One region of the Alteromonas sp. 4NH20-0056 genome, then DNA from elsewhere that is predicted to be linked to it. Evidence: predicted binding sites of a transcription regulator. Region 1 holds the regulator's gene; the other holds the start of a gene.
The links. Region 1 encodes FliA, which starts transcription of late flagellar genes. Its sites were predicted from a motif close to CTAAAGNTNNNNNNNNNNNNGCCGATA; they were not measured.
Positions count from the first base shown of each region.

Region 2: AC27EZ_RS00850 (flagellar protein MotY) is a predicted target of FliA. The motif match lies at 1,938-1,964, and genes of this name have one in related genera.

Region 1 covers NZ_BAAJLS010000001.1:294,105-297,526, forward strand. Annotated here, with positions in the region: gene AC27EZ_RS01345 (chemotaxis protein CheA) at 1-534, opposite strand, end outside; gene AC27EZ_RS01350 (protein phosphatase CheZ) at 547-1,302, opposite strand; gene cheY (chemotaxis response regulator CheY) at 1,337-1,720, opposite strand; gene AC27EZ_RS01360 (RNA polymerase sigma factor FliA) at 1,757-2,488, opposite strand; gene AC27EZ_RS01365 (MinD/ParA family protein) at 2,485-3,351, opposite strand; gene flhF (flagellar biosynthesis GTPase FlhF) at 3,348-3,422, opposite strand, start outside.
Region 2 covers NZ_BAAJLS010000001.1:185,610-189,031, forward strand. Annotated here, with positions in the region: gene glpQ (glycerophosphodiester phosphodiesterase) at 1-980, shown strand, start outside; gene AC27EZ_RS00850 (flagellar protein MotY) at 1,018-1,824, opposite strand; gene rnt (ribonuclease T) at 2,174-2,839, shown strand; gene AC27EZ_RS00860 (peroxiredoxin) at 2,931-3,422, opposite strand, start outside.

The DNA of each region.
Region 1 (3,422 bases):
ATCTTCGGTAATTTCGTCGATGCTACCGCCAGTACTTGACGATGCTTCAGGAGCCGGAGTTTCTTCAACGCTAAATTCTTCGTCAACTTCAACGGCTTGAGGCGCTGCATCAGATGCATCACCGAAAATATTTTCATCCGGTGTTTCTGGGCTGCTCAACTTGTGAAGGGTGTCTACGAGTTGTTGGCTTGCGGGCACAAGCGGCTCACGCTGCTTGACGTTTTCAAACATCTCAACGACAACATCGGTGGCTTGCAGAATAATATCCATGAGTTCTGGCGTAAGGGTTCGTTGCCCGTTACGCATGACATCAAAAACATTTTCAGCACCATGGCATATTTCTACGAGTTCAGTGAGTGCTAAGAAACCAGCACCACCTTTTACTGTGTGATATCCACGAAATATCGCGTTAAGAAGATCTGCATCTTCGGGATTGTTCTCAAGATCAACGAGCTGTTCTTGTAATTGTTCAAGTATCTCTCCAGCTTCAACTAGAAAGTCCTGTAATATATCCTCGTCAACATCAAACGACATGCGCCCGCTCCCCTAAAAACCTAAGCTAGACAAAAGATCATCAACATCATCTTGACCCGATACAACGTCATCCCGTTGTTCCGCGTCCATAATGGGACCCTCTGCCACTACACCATCTATATTATCGACAGGTTTACTCGATGCCTTAGCTTGTTCTGCTGATTCAGGCTCACCAAACATGGTAAGCATGTTAACCAAGCTCTCTTCAACCTCTTTGACTAGGTCTATAACTCGGCGAATAACTTGACCGGTGAGGTCTTGATACCCTTGAGCCATTAGCACTTCAGTAAGCAAAGAAGTCAATTTAGCTGACTGTGAAGCTCCCTCTTCCAACAACTCATCCAAATCAGCACATAGCACCTTGAACTCACCTAATTCCAGTTGGCGATTCATCAGCTTCTTCCATTCAGGCATCACGTTTTCGATTCGTGATGAAAGTGATTCAGCAAGCGGCATACTCGCCTCTACTGCATCCATAGTAGTATTAGCTGCTTTTTCGGTTTCTTCAATGACATACGTCAAACGCGTTTGTGCGTCTGGTATATCGGCATTGGCCAAATTTTTAATACGGTCGTCAATTTGGAAGTTGTTTAATGCGTCATGTAATTGGCGCGTCAACTTACCGACTTCAGCGAAGAGTTCAATTGACTCTTTCATTGATGCGGCTTCTAACAGCGCACTTGCCGATGCATTATCGCCTGCTTCCAAATAAACGACGAGTTGTTTTGCTTCTTCTAACGAAATAGGGACATTCACATTTGTCGACATCCAGTAAACCTCATTTCTGTGGTGAGCGTCTGGATCAACCTAAACGTTCGAAGATCTTATCTAGCTTCTCTTTCAACGTTGCAGCAGTAAAAGGTTTTACAACGTAACCATTTACGCCGGCCTGCGCCGCAGCAACAATCTGCTCTTTCTTGGCTTCAGCCGTTACCATTAAGACAGGTAAATGCTTCAATTTATCGTCCGCCCGAATCGCGCGCAGTAAATCGATGCCTTGCATGCCAGGCATGTTCCAATCCGTTACAACAAAGTCGAAATCGCCCTGTTGAAGCATTGGCAGCGCCGTACTACCGTCGTCCGCTTCCTGGATATTGGAGAAACCCAAATCTTTGAGCAGGTTTTTTATGATACGTCTCATGGTTGAAAAATCATCAACCACAAGAATTTTCATATTTTTATCCAAAATTGCCTCCAGTGAGGTGTTAATTGTTATTAATATCTATTCTTCGTCAGCTTGCCACGACTTCATTCGTGATTTGAGTTTTAACATGGCCTGACTGTGAATTTGACTGACTCTTGATTCACTTACATCAAGAACTTCACCTATCTCGCGAAGGTTCAATTCTTCATCATAGTATAAAGACAGCACTATCGCTTCTCGCTCTGGTAATGTAGTAATAGCATGTGCTAGCGCTTTTTGAAAAGCGCCTTGCATCAAATCTTCCAGCGGTGCGTCGCTTCCTCGACTTTGTTCTGTCGATATTACGTCCTCAGACACCCCTAAATCTTCAATGCCAACCAGCTTTCCTGCATTTACCTCATTGAGCATCTGATGATAATCTTGCACACTAACATTTAGTTTTGCAGCAATATCAGAATCTCTCGCATCTCTCCCTGTCTCGCCTTCAACAAGAGAAATTGCTTCCGTGATGGCCCGCCCATTTTTATGCACTGAGCGAGGTGTCCAATCACCTTTTCTAATTTCATCTAGCATGGCTCCGCGGATACGGATGCCAGCAAATGTTTCAAAACTCGCGCCTTTTGAACCATCGAAGTTTCGAGCAGCTTCTAACAATCCAATCATGCCTGATTGGATGAGATCATCAACGAGCACACTCGCTGGCAGACGCGCCAAGAGATGATGTGCTATACGCTTAACAAGCGATGCGTGTCGCTCGACAAGCTGCGCTTTGTCACTCTGTTGTTGATAAGCGGCTGCTTTGCTATTCAACGTTGATTACCTACTGCTTTTTCTGCGACTAATTGCTCAATAAAGAACTCTAAATGTCCTCCCGGTTGCGCCGGTATGGGCCAAGAGATTGCTTTGTTCGCTAACTGACTAATTGCTATCGACGCCGGTGAACTTGGATAGGCGTCGACGATAGCGGTTTGTTTGCGCACAGCTCGACGAATATTCTCGTCAAACGGCACGGTTGCCACTAATTCTAGTGCAACATCAAGAAAGCGCCCTGTTACTTTACTCAGCTTACTAAATAATTCCTGCCCTTCGCGCACATCTCGAACCATATTCGCCACAATCTTGAACCGAAACACGCCGTGTTCTCGATTAAGTAGTTTGATAAGTGCGTAGGCATCTGTCAGCGAGGTAGGCTCATCACATACCACAACCATTATATCTTGCGATGCTCTAGAGAAACTAAGCACCATGTCAGAGATGCCTGCCGCGGTATCGACGATAAGAACATCAATTTGCGACCGTAACTCGCTGAAGGCGCGAATTAGCCCTGCGTGTTCGGTTGGAGTAAGCTCGGCCATAGACTGCGTACCCGACGTTGCGGGCGCAATTTTAATGCCGTGAGGGCCTGTTACCAAAACGTCATCAAGCGTACATTCGCCGGAAAGAACATGAGAAAGGTTTTTCTCTACTCGCAATCCCAACATAACGTCTACGTTAGCCAGACCTAAGTCAGCATCTAACACCATGACACGCTTGCCCAGCTTTGCCATCGCAATCGCTGTATTCAACGTAATATTTGTTTTACCTACGCCACCTTTACCTCCGGTGACGGCGATAACTTTGATTAACCGTGATTGCTTCATTTTTCGTAAGCTACTCGCTTGATCGTCAATCATACTGCTCGCGCTGTTTTAACCACATCATTAGCACTAGTATGATTCAAACCGTACTTTTTATAAAGCTTTGC
Region 2 (3,422 bases), 110 kb from region 1:
TATTTGTACTTTTACTCTCACAGACTGCGAGTGCTGCAACGTTTGATATTATCGCCCACCGAGGTGCTTCGGGTTACTTACCCGAGCACACGCTTGAGGCCACTACGCTTGCGTTTGCACTGGGACCCGACTTCATTGAGCAAGACGTGGTGATTAGCCAAGATGGCGTGGCCGTAGTACTGCATGATATTCACTTAGATACTGTCACCAACGTCAAAGCGCGTTTTCCAGGCAGAGCAAGAAATGACGGACGCTATTATGTTAGAGACTTCACGCTGAAAGAATTAAAAACCCTATCCGTTCATGAGCGTCACGATGTAAATGATAAGCCGGTGTATAAAGACCGCTATCGTGGGACAAAGGGGCAGTTCAGTATCGCTACGTTTGAAGAACACTTAGAACTTATCACCGAGCTCAATAGGCAGTTTGGTAAGAATATTGGCGTGTATCCAGAGATAAAATCGCCTTCTTGGCATAAGAAAGAAGGCGTCGATGCAAGTAAAATAGTGATAGATATACTGACCGATTTTTCGTTAGCCTCTGAAGAAGCGAATAGCTATGTACAATGCTTTGATTTCGACGAGCTAAAAAGGCTCAGAGATACATTACATTATAATGGTAAACTTGTACTGCTCATTGGTGAGAACAGTTGGAATGAATCGCCGACGGATTATGACTGGGTTCGCACAGAAGCGGGGATCAAAGAGGTCGCGAAATACGTTGATGGTATCGGTCCTTGGCTTGGCCATCTACTAGATGAAAAAGCCCTTGAGAGCGGCACTCTTAAAGCGGCACGATGGATTTCATACGTTCATGATAACGCGTTAGTCATGCACCCATACACGTATAGAAAGGATGCACTTCCTCCAGGTATGGACGGTGACACCTTGCTGTTAACCTTAAAAAATATTGTCAAAGCAGACGGTGTATTTACCGATCATGTGCCGCCTATTGTATCGTGGCGACTGCAACCGCAATAAAGCGTAAATATAAAAAAAGCGCCTTGCGGCGCTTTTTTTATGATTTGGATAACCTCACAACCACGCGCCTATTTTGTGCACGAGATTCTCGAGTATCGTTTGGCGCGCTATGTCTTCGTTCGCCATGCCCGGTTACTTGAATACGGTCTTCAGGCACGCCCATCGTTGTAAGGTAATTTTTTACCTCGTTCGCACGACGAATAGACAACTGCTCATTGTTCCACCTGCCGCCATAGCTGTCCGTGTACCCATCAAGTAGAACCAGCTCCATGTCACTGTCTTCCTTTAAATATTCACCTATCATGGTCAAACGTTTTTGGGAATATTTTGACAAGCCAGTACTGTTTTTTTGATAGGACAGAACCGTATAAGAAATATCATCGAAACCGAACGGCAGTAAATTAGAAACGCACTGCACGAATTCTCTATACACGCCTGAGAAATTACTCGCATTGAGCGCTACTGCGACTTTATCGTATTTGTTATACCAATCTTGATAATAAATTGTGGGCCAAAACCCCTTCTCTAGTTCAGAGAGCATCGTCCATGCCGCATCTTGCGGTAGATCTCCATTGTATTGTTTCCGTAAACGCATATCAGCGATGGTTTTAGGCGCTTCGCCTGGCATCCACTTAGGGGGTACAGAGTACACCGCTGCAATATCAAACTTGTTGGGAAGCAGATACATATCTAGCTCAAATTCCATATTAAGCTGCTTAGATGCCATGCTGGTAAACATTGCTTCACCGTAACCCGGTAGCGCATGGTTCAACGTACATTTCAATCGTGAGGTACTACTTACCTCCCAATTTGATGATTCCACTGTTGCTGAATATTGACGCATCGCTCCTTCAGAAGCCGATGCAAACAACAGCGCTGAAAGTACCAATGTTTTTAAGTTCTTCACTATTACCCACCGCCCACAGAACACAAAAAAGAACGAAATACTTAAAGTGTTATCGCCCAAAGTGTAGAAAAGTTTAGACGTTAATGCCATCAATTATTCTTGGCTGATGGTCGCTACTTGCATTGCTAACCTGTTTCAGTCGTGCTCAACGCTTGAAATCCCCCGTTACGGTATTTCAACTGGATAGTCGTGGCGTAACTTGCGATAATTACGGCATTAGTGCAGCAGCGTTACTCATGTAACCGCATCTATTCACCCTTCATTTTTTTAAAACTAAAGAGTCATTATGTCAGAGCATCAGAACGCCCTTTCACATCGTTTTAGAGGTTATTTCCCCGTCATTATTGATGTTGAAACCGCAGGCTTTAACGCAACTACCGATGCACTGTTAGAGATAGCCGCCGTTACCGTTAAAATGGACGATGACGGTGTTTTACATCCTGACGAGACATTTCATTTTCATATTACGCCATTCGAGGGCGCTAATTTAGAAAAAGCGGCTCTGGAGTTTAACGGAATAGATCCTGACTGCGCTTTGCGCGGAGCAATTGAAGAGTCAGAAGCGATGAAGGAAATGTGCAAAGGTGTCAGAAAGGCGCAAAAGGCAGCAAATTGCCAACGCTCAGTGATCGTGGCGCATAACGCAGCGTTTGATCAGGGGTTTGTGAATGCGGCTATCACTCGGTGTAATATTAAACGTACACCTTTCCACCCTTTCGTTTCTTTCGACACTACCAGTTTAGCCGGCCTAACATTGGGCCAAACGGTATTGGTAAAAGCATGCAGAGCAGCGGGAATAGACTTTGATCAAAACGAAGCACACAGCGCGCTATACGATGCGCAAAAAACCACTGAGCTATTTTGCTTTATGGTAAACCGTTATCAAGCACTTGGTGGTTGGCCGCTAGACATAGACATTGAAGATCAAGAAAACGTTGACGACGAACAGTAGCCCTTAACATACCCGGCCTGTGGTATTGGGGGCGAATAACAGAGCGTCTTATTGCTAACGTAGCAAAAGACGCTTTTTATTATCTATAATTTTACAGTGTATCGGCTTGTTCAGATAAGTATTTGGCCACGCCTTCCGGCGATGCATCCATCCCCGCTTTACCTTGTGTCCACCCCGCTGGGCATACCTCACCATGTTCTTGGTGAAATGCAAGTGCATCAACCATACGAAGCATTTCATCGACATTTCTACCAAGAGGAAGGTCGTTGATAACTTGATGGCGCACCATACCTTCTTCGTCAATTAGGAATGAACCACGAAATGCCACACCATCTTCAGGGTGTTCAACATCATACGACTGACAAATTTCGTGTTTAACATCGGCGACTAGTGCGTATTTAACAGGACCAATTCCACCCTCGTTCACTGGCGTGTTTCGCCATGCATTGTGTGAAAACTGAGAATCAATTGAAACGCCAATGACCTCAACGCCGCGCTGCTTAAATTCGTCAAAGCGTTTGTCAAAAGCAATCAGTTCTGACGGGCAAACAAAGGTAAAATCTAAGGGGTAGAAAAATACTAC